2 linked regions of the Limnospira fusiformis SAG 85.79 genome follow. The protein of the gene in region 1 interacts with the protein of each later gene in a pairwise test. Links are inferred from orthologs where the notes say so. Each region holds a gene or a part of one and is shown on either strand. Other genes may lie near its edges.

What was found.
Region 2: the proteins of ftsZ (region 1) and HFV01_RS01645 interact in binary tests that used the Bacillus subtilis proteins (3 or more experiments, as listed by UniProt). The link is inferred for Limnospira fusiformis SAG 85.79 from one-to-one orthologs.

What each region holds. Positions count from the first base shown.
Region 1 is NZ_CP051185.1:3,062,612-3,072,980, forward strand. Bases 5,119-7,906 are described here. They hold ftsZ (cell division protein FtsZ), read left to right. Parts: upstream 5,119-5,763; coding sequence 5,764-7,050; downstream 7,051-7,906. Other genes in these bases: HFV01_RS14385 (cell division protein FtsQ/DivIB), read left to right, coding at 5,119-5,492; HFV01_RS14395 (caspase family protein), read left to right, coding at 7,237-7,906. In the rest of the region: HFV01_RS14375 (WD40 domain-containing protein), read right to left, coding at 1-2,590; HFV01_RS14380 (P-loop NTPase fold protein), read right to left, coding at 3,150-4,502; more of HFV01_RS14385, read left to right, coding at 4,650-5,118; more of HFV01_RS14395, read left to right, coding at 7,907-8,283; HFV01_RS14400 (nSTAND1 domain-containing NTPase), read left to right, coding at 8,314-10,369. UniProt on the Bacillus subtilis protein: Essential cell division protein that forms a contractile ring structure (Z ring) at the future cell division site. The regulation of the ring assembly controls the timing and the location of cell division.
Region 2 is NZ_CP051185.1:306,799-317,114, forward strand. Bases 2,819-5,553 are described here. They hold HFV01_RS01645 (cell division protein SepF), read left to right. Parts: upstream 2,819-3,746; coding sequence 3,747-4,361; downstream 4,362-5,553. Other genes in these bases: HFV01_RS01640 (RNA-guided endonuclease InsQ/TnpB family protein), read left to right, coding at 2,819-3,362; proC (pyrroline-5-carboxylate reductase), read left to right, coding at 4,463-5,269; plsY (glycerol-3-phosphate 1-O-acyltransferase PlsY), read right to left, coding at 5,266-5,553. Outside these bases: HFV01_RS01625 (energy-coupling factor transporter transmembrane component T family protein), read left to right, coding at 1-904; transcriptional coactivator PipX, read left to right, coding at 1,093-1,362; HFV01_RS01635 (YggS family pyridoxal phosphate-dependent enzyme), read left to right, coding at 1,388-2,059; more of HFV01_RS01640, read left to right, coding at 2,235-2,818; more of plsY, read right to left, coding at 5,554-5,946; HFV01_RS01660 (DUF3086 domain-containing protein), read right to left, coding at 6,016-7,065; HFV01_RS01665 (RNA-guided endonuclease InsQ/TnpB family protein), read right to left, coding at 7,122-8,192; HFV01_RS01670 (hypothetical protein), read left to right, coding at 8,731-8,952; dxs (1-deoxy-D-xylulose-5-phosphate synthase), read right to left, coding at 9,502-10,316. UniProt on the Bacillus subtilis protein: Cell division protein that is part of the divisome complex and is recruited early to the Z-ring. Probably stimulates Z-ring formation, perhaps through the cross-linking of FtsZ protofilaments. Its function overlaps with FtsA.

The sequences.
Region 1 (10,369 bases):
CAAATAAAATATCCCAGGCTGCATTGGCGTTGGGGGAGCCGCAGTCTTGAATAATACCATTAATAAAATGCTCGATTAGTTGGTTTTTGGGATGGTCTCCGAGTCTCTCATATTCGGCTAAGGTCGTGATTCCTCTTAGTCCTTCTTCCTGGAGTTGCGAGCAAACTACCTGTAATTCAATTGGTCTCACTTCGGAGCTTTCATCCGCTAAATCTTTTACTAATTTATCAATTAAAGCCGGTTCTAGATGAAAGTTAGCACGTTTGGTTAAAGCCTGAATAACTCGGTGAGCTTCCCTCTTGGTAAAATCTCGCAAATGATAGCGAATATGTTTATCTAAAATATTGTTATTGATAGCATCTAAAGGCGATAAATATTCCGATTCCAATAACCAGGGTAAACACTCTTCGCGCAAGGAAATAATTACCTTGACAAAAGGCGCGTTTAGACAGAGATTTAAAAACTCATAAAATGTCTGGCGTTGTGAGCGATCGCGACAGAGAAAAAAGAATTCCTCAAATTGGTCGAAAATGATAACAGTCAGGAAATTTTGCTCCGCGTTTTTCTGGAGACGACTGTTAATAAATGAATCGGGATGCAAAATATATGAGCTGCGATCGCGATGATTCAAAGATTGGATGTCCGTGGTATTACATAGAGCATTACTACCTTGGGAAGCCTTGATAATTTTCCGATACCAAAGCCGTTTTAAATTCTTGGCTTTAATATTCAGACTATCTTGATTAATTAAGGCTGTAGCTAAGGCTGCTTCTAGTTCTCGCACCCAGTCTGTATAACTATTAATGACCACGGGTAGAACATTACGAGCCCCTAAACTAATTTCCGCCATAGCTGGGACTAAACCCGCATTAATTAACGAACTTTTACCGACTCCAGAACTACCATGTAGGACAATTAATTTATGATCATCTCGTCCTAACCTGTGAATCAGATTATTAATATCTTTATTTCTGCTATTATTAGTCATCTCAAAACCCGGACTAATAGCCGCTTTTGAGGTATTATTTTTAGAGGAAATAACCGGGTTTAATGCCTGTTTAGATGGCTGCAATTGATGAACCCCAATAAAAGCCCGAAAACCGTATTGATGCTCAACTTCTCGTTGTCTTTGTTTAATCCGAAATGCTTTGATATATTGACCTTGTTCGTAGTAGAGATTACGCAATTCCGCCAAAATATCAATATACAATTGCGGATCATAACTGGGGGAGGTTTCTTGTCGGGCTTTTTCTAGTTCCTTAATCGCTGTTTCCCATTCATTTAAATGTTTATGACTGCGAGCCAATAGCAGCAGATAAGTTCCCCGTTCATTGGGGCGCTTTTCCGAGTCAATAATTGCTAGGGCTAGTTTAGTTAGTTCTAAGGCTTTATGCCATTTTTTCTGCTGAAGAGCTACTTCAGCCATAAATCCATAATCTTGGGCTAATTGGCGATCGCCACCGTAGGCTAAATGGATTTTTATTCCCGTTTCCGCTAGGTTCTGTAAATCCTCCCATTGGTATAATCCCTTCAGAACATCCCCTAAATAACAGAGAATTCCAGCTACTAAATCTGGTCTTCCCGCCATTTCAAAAGCCTGTCGGGATTGTTCTAAGTGGGTTTTAGCTGAATGCAGCACTTTGACGTTAGTACCTGGGGATTTGGCATGGGGAATGTGTCGCGATCGCATAGCTTTTAGGCGATCGTTTAAGGCAATGTGAAATAAGATAATCCCCCGGATAACTTGATAGGAAATAGGATAGGCAAATTGATAGGGGTCAGCACTGGTTGTGGTCGGAGAGATCCAATTTTCCAGATCCGCTAAACTTTTTTGATAATGAACGCGCGCCTCCTCTCCTAAGTCTTGAGCATCTTTATCTAAGCCAAAAATAAATTGTTTCGTCCCTTGGAGAAAAAGGTTAAGTTCCACTCCCCTGTGTTGTAAATCTTTCCAAGCAAATTCTAATTCCCGGCGACGACTCGAACCAATACTTAGGTCATATTTCGGGGATTTTGACCTGCCATCAAATTTGCGGCTTTGCAGTTCTCCTGACCTAATTCGTAATTCCGCTAAGGAAAACAGCGTGTTACCTTGCAGGGTCAGTGATTTAATCAGGTCTGGGGTCGCCATTTCAAATTTAATCGTAGCTGCACCCCAACTTTTAAAGTCTGGCGCTAGTCGGATTAGTTTTTTGGCTAGGATATCTGTAGTCCACAATACTAAAGGACAGGAAAAATTCTTCCGAAATTCATCCCGGACTTGGTTGGTCGAACTTAGCAGGGTTTCTAAAGCCTCTACTGTGTCTAAACCCATGACCATTAAGACGCTAGGGGTAGGGGTGGCTATGCGATCTAATAATGTGGTGTAGAGGGTGGTAACTTTCGGGGAAAGCGTGATGGTTTGAATGGTCTCTGCTTCTGGTAATTTTTCCCGTAATTGCTTGATCACTTTCGTTTGCAGATAGGAATAGTTACAGCTTACTAAAATTAGAGAAAATTGACCTTTGGAAAAAGAAATAGCGCGGGCTAATCTTTGTAGCGATCGCTGATTTTGGCTCTCGAATTTCTGAGGCGTTAATTGATTAGTCATGGCTGAATTTAACCCGGTGAGTTGAGGGTGGCTATTTAATCAGTATTCGTTAGGTGAGGATTGATAATTTTGGAGTTTCCCCGGCTCCAATTGTGGCTGATTCCCTGAGATTATAGATGCCTATCCAGTCGGTGGCTTAGACATCATTAAATATTCACAATTAATTGAAAATTACCATCCAGTACAGATAGCAATACTCAATCAATTTTTCATTAGTCAAAATACTATAGCGTGATTTCTGTGGTTGATTAACACTGGTGGCTGTGGCCCCCCAATGCTCAACGCTCTCACTACAATCTGACTTATAGTATGCTGGCATTCTGACTAAACTACACCCTGACTCCTACTTATTATACATGATAATGATAAATTTTAAAAAAAAATAAAAATTTAACACTTCCCGTAATTTTTGTGCGAGAAAACCCGAAAAACTAGTCGCTATCTTGGCCGAGATTTCCGGTAAAATTGGCAGCAAAAAATAACCGATATGTCTGACCATAATATCGGCTGGTAGATGGTCTTAATTAGGACTTATTGGCAGATATTGAGCAGATACTAATTAATTCATGGCTGCTGGTGGATGAGTGGGAGATTTATTAAGTTGCCAATTTTGATATTTGGGTGTATCTATCAAAGCTGGGTTAATGCCAAACCAACGACCAGAGCGATCGCGATATTCAAAGACAAACATACTCCGCAAGAGGGTTTGACATTCATCTTCCCCGCGCACGCTTTGATTTTCGACTACTTGCAAAAGTAAATCCCACTCGTCATCGGTAATAGCTCCTAATAGGTCATCGCGATATTCCCGAATTACCGTCTCTAAACAATCAGCCGAAAAAGGTGGATCATCCTGTTGTAGACAACTGTACATTAACATTAGCAATCGTCTCATGTGACCACCACTAACCCGACAGAGGCGATCGAGAACTTGGGGGGTCTCAAACAATTCGGGAATATAAGAAATCCGTTCTTCGGGTGGTAAATTCGGGAAAGCACGCGCTAAAACCATCTGTTGCAATAAAGCCATACCTTGGGGATTATCTGAACCATCTCGATTGCATACCGGAACCATCGGCAAGACTTTTGGTTTCACCCCAAATCGACTGGAAAGCCGACCATAATCATTAGAAAACATTAAAGTTAAAGGAATTGTATAGACCACATGACAATGTAGCCGTCTGAGTTGCTCACCCCGATCAACAAATAAATATTCTGGCTGAGTACGTCCCCAGGATTTGGGGGAATTATCTACCCGATCTAAATTATCAACAATCACTACTAACCCGTTTTTGCCTCTCTTTTTGAGAGTCTCGTTAGAAGGTTTAAGTAGTTCCTCATTAATCGCCTCTAAAATAGTGCTAACCCTCGGTTCAAGGTATTGTCGCAGTTGAGATCTCAGTTTAGGGGAATCTTTGGTGCGAGCGGTAATTCTGGCAATACCAATGGAAATTTCCGCCTCACCAGATAATTCAATGGGGGTTTGCAAAAAATCACCAATCTCCGTAAACAGGCGGCCGAAGTATCCGGGTTTTAACTGCACTGCGGCAGTTTGAATGCTTTCGCTCACTTGACGAGCGATCGCCAGTACAATATCACTGATGTCAACATCAGCCATATCCAGATCTTGGGATGACTCAAAGTAAACTACATGGTATCCTTGTTGGTCCAGACTATCTTTGAGTCTAAACAGTTCTGTGGATTTTCCGCACCCGATGTGTCCAGAAAATAACTGACAGGTGGGTTCATCACTGGAAAGCAATGTGATAGTGCGGCTTAACTCGCGAACAATATTGCTGCCGCGAACCGACGAAAAATCGATATAATACTGCTGATCTTCCAGATTCGCCATATCAATGGTTTTGCTGGGATTGCAGGCTTTGTAAAATTGGTTCAGGTTAAGTCCAACCATAATTGACTCACTTATGTTACGATGCCTCCTTTTGAGTGTAGGATGATGCTGATACGCCAGGGATGTGGTTTCTCCCCCCACTAGGGGAATAGCAGTCAAGGGGGATAGTCTTTTAGATAAGGGAATTAGAAGGGACAAAAATTAGGAATGGCCAATATTGTGTTTACTTCTCGCAATCGATTAGGGACTCGCCGACGACAACTTCGCCGTCAGCGACGTTTAAAATTGGTTCGGGTGATTTGGCAGGTTCTGGCGGTCGGAGGTATTTCTGGGGGGGTATTTTGGGGAATTAGTCAGCCGATTTGGTTAATTAAAGAAGCTGAACAGGTCGAGATTAAGGGTAATCAGTTACTTTCTCAGCACAATATTCGCTCACACCTGCCTTTGTCCTATCCTCAATCAGTGTGGCAAATTCAACCTTCAGCTATTCAACAAGCCTTGATCGATAATGCTCCCATATCGGAAGCGATCGTGATTAGGCAGGTATTTCCTCCCCGCCTTACTATAGAAGTGACTGAACGAGAACCTGTGGCGATCGCTCAACCTCCCATAGGAACTACTACCCCAGGAACTGAGGCGATCGTTGGCTGGTTGGATGCTGAAGGTAGTTGGATGCCATTATCAAGTTATACTGAGCTAGAACAAACAGGTCAACTGCCAAATCTGAGAGTAATCGGTAACTTTGAGATGTATCGACCCCATTGGCAGCAGATGTATAGTGATCTGAGTCGCTCCCCGGTTGACATCCATGAAATTGACTGGCAAAATCCAGCTAATATTATTTTAATGACTGAGATCGGCGAGGTGCATATTGGCTCATACAGTACACACTTTTGGGAACAGTTGCAGGTTATCGATCGCATGAGAAAATTGCCGGAACAAGTTGATGTGAGTCAAGTGGACTATATTGATCTCAGAAATCCCAACTCTCCCTTGGTGTTAATGATCTCAGATCAGTCATCACTATCAGAAGCCTCCTTCTCTAAGTGAACCCTTGACTACATCCCTGTATAGTTTAAATCATTATTAAACTAACCAGGACCGGGGAGAGATTCCTAGGGTCAGTATTCAGAGCCGGGAACAGCTTAAACTGGAACCAAAAGGAAAGACTTGACCATCTAGGTGTCACTAACTATCTAAGTCCTACTGTCCTGATAACTGCTATATTAGCGTTTTGGGTTGTTAGCTCAACTTAAACAAACTTAGTTGACTTGGACTTGTTTAAATATTAAAACTGATTCATCTACCCCAAATACTTAAAATGATGCTTGATAAGAGCAATCTGGGATCTACCCCAAATAACAACCAACCTGAAGGAAAAGCCAGCCTGTGGACGGCAGCAGAATCGGCTAACCCCTTTCGCCAAAATAATGAAGGATTAAATAATCATAATAATGATGGTAACGCCGTCCCTAATGAACAGTCCTGGAGTAGTGATATTGTGCCTAGCAACGCTGCCAAAATTAAAGTTATTGGTGTAGGGGGAAGTGGCGGAAATGCCATTAACCGGATGATTGATAGCGAGGTCTCCGGTGTCGAGTTTTGGGCCGTCAATACCGATGCCCAAGCCCTTACTCAGTCTAAAGCATCTAAACGCCTTCAGGTTGGTCAAAAACTGACCAGAGGTTTGGGAGCTGGCGGAAATCCGGCGATCGGTCAAAAAGCCGCTGAAGAGTCCCGGGATGAAATCGCCCAAGCCTTAGACGGTGCCGATTTGGTCTTTATTACCGCTGGTCTAGGTGGCGGCACCGGTACTGGTGGCGCTCCCATTGTCGCCGAAATCGCCAAAGAAGTTGGAGCCTTAACTATTGGCGTAGTTACCCGTCCTTTCACCTTTGAGGGACGGCGACGCATTTCCCAGGCTGACGAGGGAATTGCCGCCCTTCAAACTCGCGTTGATACCCTCATTGTGATTCCTAACAATAAGCTCCTGTCCGTCATTAATGAGCAAACCCCTGTACAGGAAGCCTTCCGCTATGCTGATGATGTATTGCGCCAGGGGGTTCAGGGTATTTCTGATATTATTACCATTCCCGGATTGGTGAATGTGGACTTTGCTGATGTCCGTGCCGTCATGGCTGATGCCGGTTCCGCTTTATTGGGTATTGGTATTGGTTCTGGTAAGTCACGCGCGCGGGAAGCTGCCTTAACTGCTATTTCTTCGCCTTTATTAGAATCCTCCATTGAGGGTGCGCGGGGAGTTGTATTTAATATTACTGGAGGCACAGACCTGACCTTGCATGAGGTCAATGCTGCCGCCGAGACCATTTATGAAGTCGTCGATCCTAATGCTAATATTATTTTTGGGGCCGTCATTGATGAACGGATGCAGGGTGAAGTCAAAATTACCGTCATTGCTACCGGGTTCACCGGTGAATCTAAATCTACTGTTCCCCAATCCGGCAGAGAGGTTCCTTTGTCTCGACCCATAACTTCTATTCCTCAGCAGCGCACTATACCGACTCCTGCTCCTGAGCCACAACCTCAGCCCCAGGAACTTGATATTCCCGATTTTCTCCGTCGTCGCCGTCCGCCTCCTGGTCGGTAGATCATCAAAAATTCCTAAATTCCTATCCCCCCTTAACCCATCTGATTACCGGGTAGAGGGGTTATTTATGGGAATTGGGCGCTGAGGGTCATAGCGTGTTAAGCAATAATTAAATTCTTCGCCACTTTCCGGATCTGAGGTTAGCCTATAGGTATCAGAAGGGCAATTTATAGTTTCCATTAAATTATGTCTAGCACTTATAAAAACGGACACGCTTTAGTAATTGGGGTTGGTCAAGATTTACCCAACACCGTTAATGATGCTGAGGGTTTAGTTGCCATTCTCACCGACCCGTCCAGATGCGCCTATCCACCCGAACAGGTGACATTATTAGTTAATGAAAAAGCCGATCGCTCTCAGGTATTAGAAGCCCTAGATCAACTCGCTAAAACCACCAATTCCGAGTCAACTGTAGTTATCTATTTTTCCGGTCATGGCTATCAAGTCGCCTCACCTACCGGGGAGTTTTATTATCTCATGCCCTATGGCTACAACATTAATAAACTCTATCAAACTGCTATTAGTGGTCAGGAATTTGCCGAAAAACTTAAAGCTATTACCTCCCAAAAACTGTTAATTTTATTGGACTGTTGCCATGCGGGAGGCGTGGGAGAAGCCAAAGCACCAGGACTAGAAATGGCTGCCTCTCCTTTACCGCCTGAAGCCATCAAGTTATTACAAGAAGGTCGAGGAAAAGCCTTGATTGCCTCCTGTAAGGAAGATGAACTCTCATATCTTTATAAACACAAACATAATAGCGAATTTACCATGGCTTTAATGGAAGCCTTTTGTGGTTCTGGGGTGGCTAAAAAAGATGGTTCGGTGAGGGTCGCCGATTTAGCCTTACATACTCGCCAGGTCATCCCCACCCGCACCCAAGACCGACAACACCCGGTTTTACACTATGAAAATGCTGATAATTTTGTGGTGGCTTATTATGCGGGGGGAAGCATAGAACCCAAAGGGTTGCCATTTCCGCAAGCGACAGAAGAACCGGAAACCGAAACGGCGGCTAAGTCTCAACCTTCCGTGGTGTTTGACCAAAAAGACCAAACCGTTGACAATCAAACTAATATTGCTGGAAATGTGGGAGAAATTGGGAAACAGGAAACCCATATTTCTGGGGGGTTTAATCAACCCGGTTGGAAGGTTGGCGGTGATGTGATTCAATCACAGCGAGATGTGGTTATCGGTGCGAAACAACGGAAAACCAATGACTCCGAAGATGAATAGTAAAACAGAGTAATTTGCAGGTAAATAATCATGGTAAAATCATCAGAACTGAATCAGAATCCCCTTGAAGATGAAACTCATATTACTGGGGGGTTTAATCAACGTACCTGGGAGGTTAATGGTAATGTTATTCAAGGGAGTTCGGTAACTGTTTATTTATCTGCTTCTGCTTATACGATACCCACGGAGAAGGAAACTAAGCGGACTCAATTGGGGGAGAATCCTTATCGGGGATTAGATGTATTTAGAGAAGAAGATTCTATGTACTTTTTTGGGAGAGAAAAGCAAATTGAGCGACTGTGGGAAAAATTCCGCGATTTGAATGAAGATGAATCGGCTTATCGATTTTTGCCGATTTATGGAACTTCTGGTTCCGGGAAATCATCATTGACGCGATCGGGTTTAATTCCAGAATTGAATAAAAAACCTTTATTCGGTTATCAAAAAGCTCAAATTGCCGTCTTATTTCCGACTACTCATCCCCTGGAGTCCTTGGCGACGGTTTTGGCGCGAATTGTGACCAATGACCCTTCACCAGTGGAAAAAACCGCAGAATTTGAACGGGTGTTAAAAAATCCCAGCGATAGGGGAGAGTATGAAGGGTTACGACGCATTGCGAATCAAATCCCGAATATTCATGAGTCGCTTCTGGTGGTGGTAGTGGATCAATTTGAGGAAGTTTTTACTCTCTGTAAAGACGATGAAGAAAGGAAGGCTTTTATTGCTAATTTACTCTGTGCGGCGAAGGATGCAGATAGACATACTTCGGTTATTGTCACCATGCGGAGTGATTTCTTGCGGGAAACTCAACAAGATCCGGGGTTAGATGGGTTATTTTCTAGTAATGGCTTTTTGGTGCCGAGTATGCAGCGAGAAGAGTTAGAAATGGCGATCGCCAAACCCGCAGAACTCGCCGGACATAGCCTCGAACCTGCAATCATTCAACTATTAATTGAACAAACCCGGGGAAGGGAAGGCGCTCTCCCATTGCTTCAGTTTGCATTACAACGCATTTGGGAGGGGTTAGAAGATGGTATAGACCCCGCAGAAACCTTAGAAAAAATTGGGGGTGTGGGGGGTGCTTTAGCGGGGGAAGTACAACGTTTATATGAGTCCCTAAGTCCAGAAGACCAAAGTTTAGCGCGTCGCATTTTTCTAGCTTTAGTCAACCTAGACGAGTCCGACAAAACCACCCGCCGCCGCGCTCCGGTCTCCGAATTAATTAGCAATAAACAGGAAGAACCCGCCATCAAATCAATTATTAGGCGTTTTTCCGCCAGAGGTGTCCGTTTCCTGTCTACCTCCCAAGACCCCCAGCAAGGTGAAACTCTGGAAGTCACCCACGAAGCGTTAATTCACAATTGGGATAAGCTACAAGGTTGGTTAAGTGAACGTCGGGAACAATTGCATCAAAAGCAGAAATTTGAGCGATATGCAGAGGAGTGGCGTTCTCAAAATAAATCCCCAGATTATTTGTTACAAAGTCGCATTCTTCGGGATGCTCGGGAGTTTAATAAAACGGCGGCTCAGGAAGTGGCATTATCTGAGTTAGCCACGGAATTTATTAAGGCGAGTCAGACTGAAAAATGGCGCAAAAGATTTAAAAGTCTGGGAATTTTTGGAGTTGTTCCAACATTGTTAATTTTAATTCCAGTTCATTTTTGGATTATTTACGAAACTGAAAAGATTTTGAATAGAGATGGGTGTCAATCATATCCCGGAATGAGATTAAGACTGCAACATATGTGGATAACTGGGAATATGGGTGATTTGAAGGACATCAATCTTTGTGGTCAATCACTAAGAAATATTCATCTTCGTAACTCAGACATTCAGGATTCAAATTTTGATAACTCTTATTTTGATAAAGCAAATTTGTCGGCTTGTATTTTAGCTGAATCTAGCTTCAGAGGAGCATCTATGGTTGGTGTTAATTTTGAAAGTTCAGTGCTTCCTCACGCAAATTTTAAACCATTGGAGGAACCTGATCTAAAACGTTCTGACCTAACTAAAGCTAATCTGGATGGTGCTTGTCTTTATGATGCTAAATTTGATCATTCATTTTTAAGGGAAGCAACTTTCAGAG
Region 2 (10,316 bases), 2.8 Mb from region 1 along the record:
TCATCGCCTTGATTCCCGGATTAAGCTAGTCTGGTTGATGAGCTTTCTCATTGCACCGATCCTCTCTAATGCCCTTTGGCGGTTGGGGTTGGTGGTGCTATTGATGGTGATTACCCTAGTGGCAGCAATTCCGTTCCGGGTGTGGAAGCGACAAATGGGCTGGCTATTAACTTTCTGTAGCTTATTGTTGATAGTAAGTGCTATCCTACCTGATGGGTTGAGTGTTAGCCATCAACCTCGCCTCCCCAGAGATGAGATAGCCTTGGAAATGCAAAGTCTTGGGAGAGTGGGAGGACTGGGAGAAAATGCCACAACGGCCGCTGATTCGGTGACTGAGACTGAGGGTTTACCTCAACCAACAGCCTATAGTTATATTCTGCTGGCAGCGGGTCCGTTAACTATTACCCGCTATTCCCTGGATCTGGGTGTTCGGATTAGTACCTTGCTGTTTACCCTGGTTTACAGCACTAATCTATATCTACTGACTACGGCTTCTGAGGAAATTGCTGTGGGGATCGAAAGCCTGATGAAACCATTGCGACGGCTGAAAATTCCGGTAACAGAAATAGCCCTCACCCTCACTCTGTCCCTGCGTTTCTTTCCCCTGGTACTTGAGGAAATTCAGAACCTATATAGATCTGTGCGTACTAGGGCGATCGACTGGAAAAAACTGGGCTGGCGAAGGGCGACTCAAATTTGGCTTTTGGTGGCAGAACGACTCCTAGAAAATTTATTATTGAGAGCAGAACAAATTGCTAATGCCATGAAAGTCCGAGGCTTTACCAGTCCTAACCAACATCGAGTTGAGTGGCATCAACTTCAAATTAATTGGTGGGATTGGGTCGCCCTATTAGCCTTAACTATATTTTGGGGTATGCGTTTGGTTTGGGGCTGGGAATCTTAAGACCAACACTCTTTCCCCGCTTCCCGGTGCGAGGCGCTATGACTTGAAAAGTGCGCCTGAGAGTGTCAAGATAAATCGGCTGATTATTTGATTCTGGGATATATCTCTGATAGACGGGCTCGAATAGCAGAGTAACACCAGGTAATTGCCTTTTTTCTAAGTTAGTGCTTGCTGATGCGTGAGGCGGAATGACAACAGAAACTTACATGAACCATCCCAACTTTGGCTTACTTTTTAAAGTTTGCCCAGTTGAAGATAATCAGGAATTATTTACTACCCTTTACGCCCAACGCCTATTTTTCTTGGTGACTCAATCACCGGCTGGCTTGAAGTTTGAACCGATAAGCCGCTCCGATGCCAAGATGTTAGTGGAAATTCGTTTGCGAATGTTGCGACGCACTGGCCAAATGGAGCCTTATAAAAAACTGCAAATAATTCATCAGCAGACCTTTCTATAGCTTGACTAACCCACTATGACTGACTATGACTGATTCGATCGCTGAAAGAATTGCCCAAATTCGGGCTGCTATTCCCCCAGAGGTGCGACTGGTCGCTGTGACCAAAACGGTTTCGGTGGAGGCTATACGCTTGGCTTATGAAGCCGGAGTGAGGGATTTTGGCGAAAATCGTGTTCAGGAAGCAGAGGCGAAACAACTTCAATTGCAAGATCTCAGGGATATTACTTGGCACTTGATTGGTCATCTACAAAGCAATAAGGCGGCGACGGCGATCGCTCATTTTGATTGGCTCCACTCGGTTGATAGTTGGAAATTAGCCCAAAGACTCGATCGCCTGGCTAGAGAACAGTCTCGCTGTCCCCGGATCTGCCTACAGGTGAAAATCCTCCCAGATCCTAACAAATATGGTTGGACAGTCCCGGAGTTACTGGCTGATTTACCCCAGCTTAATGCCTGTGAGTCCCTAAATATTCAAGGTCTAATGACAATTCCCCCCCAAGGCTTGACCGAAACCCAAACGCGATCGGTTTTTGAAAAAACCCGTCAGTTAGCGGCTGAAATTGGGGCGCAAAACTGGTCTAATATCAAAATGGCAGAATTATCTATGGGTATGTCAGGGGACTATTTACTAGCCGTAGAAGCAGGGGCTACTATGATTAGACCGGGACAAATTATATTCGGCCCAAGGAATATCTAAAGCGATCGGGTCGGAGCCAGAATTTAATCCAAGATTTGCTTTACATCTTAGGACAATAAGGTACAATACCCAAAAAGATTCGCAACTCAATAATGAATATACGGTGAAACCCCAGACCATGCCAAATTTCCCTGACGACATACTCATCAAGTCGGATTCATGGTAAAATAAAATCATGGCTTACAAAGCTTTCCGAACCAAACTAAAACTCAATGACCGTCATCGCACCTTGATGGCCAAACACGCGGGTTATGCTCGGTTCGTGTTTAATTGGGGATTACACTTATGGAGGTCAGCTTATGAAGAGGGACTCAAGCCTAATATCAACTCCATTAAAAAGGTTTTTACTCATTATGTGAAACCTCAATATCCTTGGATATCTGAATTGTCTTCTAAAGTTGATCAATATGCCTTCATTAATCTAGGGGATGCCTTTAAGCGCTTCTTCAAGGGAATAAGCAGTTATCCTAAATTTAAGAAGAAAGGCTACCATGATAGCTTTACCCTTGACAATTCGGGAAAGCCATTCAAGTTGTCAGGAACTCGCCATAAGCTGCCTTTTGTGGGCTGGGTTTCTACGTTTGAGGCTCTACCCGAAAGTGGGGTTAAGAAAGTCACTATAACGCGCCAAGCAGGTGACTGGTATATTAGCTTTTTCGTAGAAATCACGCCAGAAATTACACCGAAATATCGAGAGAGAATCGGGGTAGACCTAGGAATTAACAATTGGGCGACTTGCTCCGATGGGACCCAATTCTCTAATCCCAAGGCTTATAAAGCAGCCACCCAAAAACTAGCTCGATTACAACGTCATTTAAGTCGCAAAGTCAAAGGCTCAAAAAATCGGGCCAAATGTCTCTTAAAAGTTCAAAAGCTACATCAAAGAGTAGCTAATATTCGCCGTGACACGATTCATAAAATAACTACTTTTTTGGCTAAAAACCACAGCCAAGTAGTCATTGAAGATTTGAATGTGTCTGGAATGCTGAAAAATCATGGTTGGGCGGGTTCTATCGCTGATGCTTCATTTTATGAGTTCCGTCGGCAACTAGGTGACAAGGCAGAACGTTATGGTTCAAAGTTGATTATTGCCGATAGATTTTATCCATCCAGTCAACTGTGTTCTAATTGCGGTTATCGTCAAAAAATGCCCCTAGTCCGTCGGACTTTTGAATGTCCAAACTGTGGCCTGAAGATTGATAGAGATTTGAACGCCAGTATAAATTTAGAAAAATCGCCTGGTTCAGACGATTACACTTGTGGACGGGGTGCTGCCGACAGTCCCGGACGAAGCCAGAAATAAACGTCAATATCCGGCTATGTCCGGTTTTGTTTAAGTTTTATAGAGCAGTCCACCTGATGAACTATCAATAGGGGGGATGAGGAACTTTCGGGTTAAACTTTAATCATCTGCCTTTGTGTGAGGGGAGGAAATGTCTAAAAAAATGATGACAATCAGCCCCCACCAGGTCAGCTAGAGCGGTATCTTTAGAGCAGTTACTCAACATATGAGATCTTTAAGGGTTGTTTCCTCAATTGGGGATCTCGTGTAAATTTAGTTGACCCTGTGCTTTAGGGTACAAGGCCTGTCTATCCGGGGACTGGTTACAGTCTGGGTAATGCAGGCAGTAAATATCAAAATGTCAATGGTGACGTTTTGTGGCAGTTTTATGGAGCAGAGTGAGCCGTGAATACACTGTTTAGCAAACTTAGAGATTTCGTAGGACTCAATGAGTCAGTTGAGTACGATTACGAATACGATGAAATGGAAGGGGAACAATACCAGAATATGTATCAAGCCCCTCAACCACAGGCTGCTCCTCTCATGTCAGAGGAAGAACGTCGTGGGTCTCGTCGCCCCCGTGAACGTGCTGTGGCGGCGGTCGGAGGTGGTAATATGACATCTGAATCAGTAACAATGGGTTCAACAGGAATGAATAATGTAATTGGAATGCCAGGAGCGATCAACGGAATTTCGGAAGTGATGGTTATGGAACCTCGCACTTTTGAAGAAATGCCGGCCGCTATCCGCGCCCTGAAGGAACGCAAGTCTGTAGTTCTGAATTTGACGATGATGGACCCAGACCAAGCTCAGAGAGCGGTAGATTTCGTGGCTGGTGGCACTTATGCCCTCGATGGTCATCAAGAACGCATTGGAGAAAGCATCTTTCTGTTTGCTCCTAGTTGTGTTCAGGTTAGAACTCAAGGTGGGGTGGCTAATGAGGTTCCCGGTGTGCGTCCCCGCGTGAGTTCTAGTCCTTCCTCGGCTTGGCAACCAGAAAAGGTCCAGGCGATGCAGTAGTTGCGGGTGATGCAGATACGATGGGACAAGGGGAGATGTTTGGCAGGTGATAGTTATGCTTCTCCCCTAATCCTTAGCCCAAATTTTGAGATAATGGACGGATGAGTGAGTTTAAATTGGGATTGATTGGTGGCGGGGTCATGGGAGAGGCTTTGCTGTCGGGTCTGTTGGCGAAGCAGATTTATGCCCCGGGAATGGTGATGGTTAGTGACCCTTCTGGCGATCGCCGTCAGTTTCTGTCTGACAAATATGGGGTTGGGGTAACATCTGATAATCGGGAAGTGGCGAAAGCTACTGAGGTGCTGTTGCTGGCTGTCAAGCCTCAGATTTTTGGCTGGGTGGCTGACGATTTAAAAGGACTGCTAAAGCCGGGTACTATCATCATCTCTATTTTGGCGGGTGTTACCCTGTTTAAGTTGGAGAGGGTTTTTTCAGACTCTCCAGTGATTAGGGTTATGCCAAATACTCCCGCTACAGTAGGAGCCGGAGTTAGCGCTTTGGCTGCTGGTAGTTCCGTGGAACCTGCACAGATTAAACGCGCTACGGAGATTTTAGCAGCAGTTGGGGATGTGGTGGAAGTTCCAGAATATTTGATGGATGCGGTAACCGGTTTATCGGGTTCTGGTCCTGGATATGTGGCGATTATGATTGAGGCTTTGACTGATGGAGGAGTGGCGGCTGGACTTCCTAGAGCGATCGCCTCAAAGTTGGCTCTGGATACCGTTTGGGGAACCGCTCAACTCTTGCGGGAATCTCAATTACACCCAGCCGAATTAAAGGATCGCGTCACCAGTCCAGGGGGTACAACTATTGCGGGAATTGCGGAACTAGAGGCGGCGGGTTTTCGCTCGGCTTTAATTAAGGCGGTGAAAGCGGCTGGCGATCGCTCCCGGGAATTAGGGAATTAGGGGGTAGGGTCTGCTGAGAGTTTTTGACCAATGCGGGGTTCTGTACCCTGCAAAATCCGCTCGATATTGCTACGATGTCGCCAAATCACATAAGTTCCGGCGGCGATCGCAAAAATTTGGTAGGGGAGGGGTTGTCCGGTGATAATCATTAAAGCCGCGATGGTGATAGCCCCAGCAATAGAACTTAAAGATACAATCCGGGAAACAGCTAAAACCACCCCAAATACAATCAATGTAGCCAAAGCCAGCAGCCAATTGAGAGCAAATAAGATCCCCAAACTGGTAGCCACAGATTTACCGCCCTTAAAGCCTATCCATATAGACATTGTATGCCCGAATACGGCGATTAAGCCAGATAATGTGGCTATCGAGTAAGCCAAAACTTGAGGGGAGTCAATCCCAGCCATAGTAGCAATTTGGCGGGTTTCATTGAGGGAATACACCCAGAAAACCATAGCAATAGCAGCGACACCCTTCAAAATATCGACTGCTAAAACCATGATCGCTGGCAGTTTACCACAGGTTCTTAATACATTAGTTGCGCCAGTTGAACCAGAACCCTCCGCCCGGATATCAATACCATAGAACCAAAGGGCGATCGCATATCCAGTAGGAATTGAGCCCAGCAGATAAGCCACCACCAACACCACCCCATTGAGAATGAACCAATTAACCATATTTAATCAAATTTCCTGCATCCATCGACAATTTGCAAACCGAATCCGACTAGCCTATATCAACTGCCCTCAAAACCTATCGAAGGATGACTGAGCCGCCGCCTGTGGGTCAGGAGCAAAAGCCAACCAGAGGGGAAACTGGAGCAACGAGAGGCTAATTTTGTCCTCTGTATCATCAATAATAATAAACGGAAGCCGACCATCATTAACCAACCTGTCCGCTTTTTGAGCCAATAACTCTGGGTCTTCAAATAATCCCAACCCTCGCTCAGGTCCAAAATCACGGCGGTCAATTCCTAAGCAGTCTTGAAGTCCCCGCCGCCACTCTCCCAGGCGTTCTGGACTATTCGCCAAAACCAAAGTCCCCAAACGTCTGTCATAGAGACTTCTGAGAATAGATATAGTCGCCGAAGCCACCAGAATATTTTGCAGACGGCTTCCCATAGTCCGCAACGCACCGCGTCCACCTTGGTTAAAGAACCAATTAGAAACCTGTTTAGCGTGGATAGGCTCAAAAGTGCGGCGGAACTGCCAAGGGGGGCCATAATAGTCAGGATTAGTGCGGTATTGGTCAATAATCCGACGAATTTGTTTGGTTTGTTCAGCAAAAGCCGACTTCGTAAATTGAGTATTAGGGTCAGGTTCAGCCACGGACTCCGCCGACTGACCTGCGGGAGTGGAACTAGCAGCAGGGGGAGTGATGGGTTCTTCTGGGATTAACTCAAGCTGTTCTGCGGTAGCCGCCAGGTCTTGAAGACTACCAACCAAATAATCTTTAAAACCTTGGACTCGGATAGCCAAATCCTGAGAAACCCCTGCAAAAGTAGTTCGCATTTCTTGCTCAATGCGTTCTCGGCGACGTTCGAGTTTTTCTACTTCCACCTGTAGAGTCTGTCGCCTCGCCTCCAACTGGCTGAGGGCTTCAGAAACCAGGTTTCCCATAGATTGAGTGAGGGCGGTTTGTTCCTGCTGTAATTTTGCCTTAGTTATCTGAAGTTGGGCAATTTCCTGCCTCAAATCTTCAGCCTGACGCTTGAGGTAATCTATAGGCTCGTCGGGGGACTGAGAGCCTGTGGTTAAATTAGGTTCAAGTGGTGATGATTCAGGTTGAGAATTCAATGGTTGTACTGCTCTATAAAACTTAAACAAAACCGGACATAGCCGGATATTGATGTTTATTTCTTGCTTCGTCCGGGACTGTCGGCAGCACCCCGTCCACAAGTGTAATCGTCGGAACCAGGCGATTTTTCTAAATTTATACTGGCGTTCAAATCTCTATCAATCTTCAAGCCACAGTTTGGACATTCAAAAGTCCGACGGACTAGGGGCATTTTTTGACGATAACCGCAATTAGAACACAGTTGACTGGATGGATAAAATCTATCGGCAATAATCAACTTTGAACCATAACGTTCTGCCTTGTAACCTAGTTGACGACGGAACTCATAAAATGAAGCATCAGCGATCGAACCCGCCAAACCATGATTTTTCAGCATACCTGACACATTCAAATCTTCAATGACTACTTGGCTGTGGTTTTTAGCCAAAAAAGTAGTTATTTTATGAATCGTGTCCCGCCGAATGTTTGCTACTCTTTGATGTAGCTTTTGAACTTTTAAGAGACATTTGGCCCAATTTTTCGAGCCTTTGACTTTGCGACTTAAATGACGTTGTAATTGAGCTAGTTTTTGGGTGGCTGCTTTATAAGCCTTGGGACTAGAGAATTGGGTCCCATCGGAGCAAGTCGCCAAATTGTTAATTCCTAGGTCAACCCCGATTCTCTCTCGATATTTCGGTGTAATTTCTGGCGTGATTTCTACGAAAAAGCTCATATACCAGTCACCTGCTTGGCGCGTTATAGTGACTTTCTTAACCCAACTTTCGGGTAGAGCCTCAAATGTAGAAACCCAGCCCACAAAAGGCAGCTTATGGCGAGTTCCTGACAGATTGAATGGCCTTCCGGAATTGTCAAGCGTAAAACTATCATGGTGGCCTTTATTCTTAAATTTAGGATAACTGCTTATTCCTTTGAAGAATCGCTTAAAGGCATCCCCTAGATTAATGAAGGCATATTGATCAACTTTAGAAGACAATTCGGACATCCAAGGATATTGAGGTTTCACATAATGAGTAAAAACCTTTTTAATAGAGTTGATATTAGGCTTGAGTCCCTCTTCATAAGCTGACCTCCATAAGTGTAATCCCCAATTAAACACGAACCGAGCATAACCCGCGTGTTTGGCCATCAAGGTGCGATGACGGTCATTGAGTTTTAGTTTGGTTCGGAAAGCTTTGTAAGGTTATGGTCGAAAGGGAAGTCACCTTCCCCAACTCCACTTCCAAACCGTACTTGAGACTTTCACCTCATACGGCTCCTAATGTAGATACCCTTTTTGTCACTAGGAACAGGGTTACGAACCCCCGCTTTATGATTCCAACTTTGGGAGCTTGGCATACAACTCGTAGTCTTTAAACTCGCTCTCGTCATATTACTCCTACTTGTCGCAGTCTCCATATCTACACCGTGACTAGTGGGCATATCCTAATCATTACAATTAGGCATTGGCTTTCAGTCACATCCTTTCCCCTCAATGGTATACGCTTACACTTTTCGCTACTCCTTGTGAGTAATATTGCTCACTTTTTTGATAAGGAGAACCAATGAGGAGTTTAAACGTTCCGTTTATATGGGCATTCCATCTTTAGACTTGTCCTCTCCACCGGGGTACTTAAAAAGGTCTGTGTAGGTGTTTTATGCAAAACCCTACTTTTCCCCTTGCTCTTTTGAGCGCAGCGTGGCAACCTATTACGCTGCTAAATCATTACGATGGTTCAAGCCAGACATTCGGTTTCCCTAGTCATGGATGGTTGGCAGTGGTCGCATTTGGTAGTAGGTTCTACCTCACGCCTTCCGTTCCCCGCTTCAATCCCAGAATCGTGTATCCTGAAATTGGGGGTGGCTATCGCCTTTACTCTCTACTCCCTGATTTCTCAGTTTGTTTATGACCTTGAGTCCCCTGCCTTGCTCAGATTTCTCCAAGCGTCGGGACATATAAACAGTTATGGGATGGTCAGGATACGAGTCCCTTATATTCCACCAAGGGGTGGAAGTCCCACTAGGAGGCTATTTCGGGCATTGCAGCCTTATTTGACTCCTAAACGTCTCGCACCATGGTTTGATTTTACCATGAAGAATCCGACTTGATGAGTATGTCGTCAAGGAAATTTGGCATGGTCTGGGGTTTGACCGTATACTCATTATTGAGTTGCGAATCTTTGGGGTTATTGTACCTTATTGTCCTAAGATGTAAAGCAAATCTTGGATTAAATTCTGGCTCTGGGTTCAAACTAGGGTAAGGTAGGGTGCGTCAAACCTACTCAATATCGATCATAATTATGCGATCGCACCATACCCCTGCTATTTCAATCCCAATCGAATAATTTTCGCCAAAGAGTGCGATCGCCTCCCGTAGCCTCCGGTCGGGTGCGTCATAACCCGGCTATATAAATGCCTGGGGATAATTCCCTGCTGACGCACCATAGAGACTATATTTGTTATTGGGGAATGTTGACTGTTGAGGGTTCTTTGGTCAAGAACAATTCCCGGATTTTTTCAGCAATTTGGGAACTTGTCAGACCCAGATCAACTTTGGATTGATCCGGTGTAGCATGATCCACCAATTGGTCAGGAATGCCGAACCGCTTAACAGGTACTAAGACATCGTGATCCAGTAGTGCTTCTGCTACTGCGGAACCAAATCCACCCATTATGCAGCCTTCTTCCAGGGTGACGACTTTACCGATTTTTTGGGCTAAGGGTACAATCAGCTCTGTGTCTAGGGGTTTGACAAATCTGGCATTAACCACAGTGGCATCAATGCCGTGTTCACCGAGAATCTCAGCCACCTGCATAGCGGTGTTAACCATTGTACCATAGCCGAGTAATAGGAGATCATCGCCCTGGCGGAGAATTTCACCTTTACCGATCGCAATAGGTTCCCAGCCTTCTTCCATAAGTGGAACCCCATTACCGGAACCACGGGGGTAGCGCATAGCGATCGGTCCTGAAGTATGATTAATACCAGTCACCAGCATTTGCTGCAATTCGGCTTCATCTTTAGGAGCCATAATGGTCATATTGGGGAGACAGCGGAGATAGGCGATATCATACATTCCCTGGTGAGTGGGACCATCTACCCCTACAATTCCGGCGCGGTCCAAACAGAAGAAAACGGGCAAGTTTTGGATACAGACATCATGGATAATCTGATCATAGGCTCGTTGTAGGAAGGTGGAGTAAATCGCCACTACCGGACGCATTCCCTCACAGGCTAAACCCGCCGCCAGAGTAACCGCGTGTTGTTCAGCGA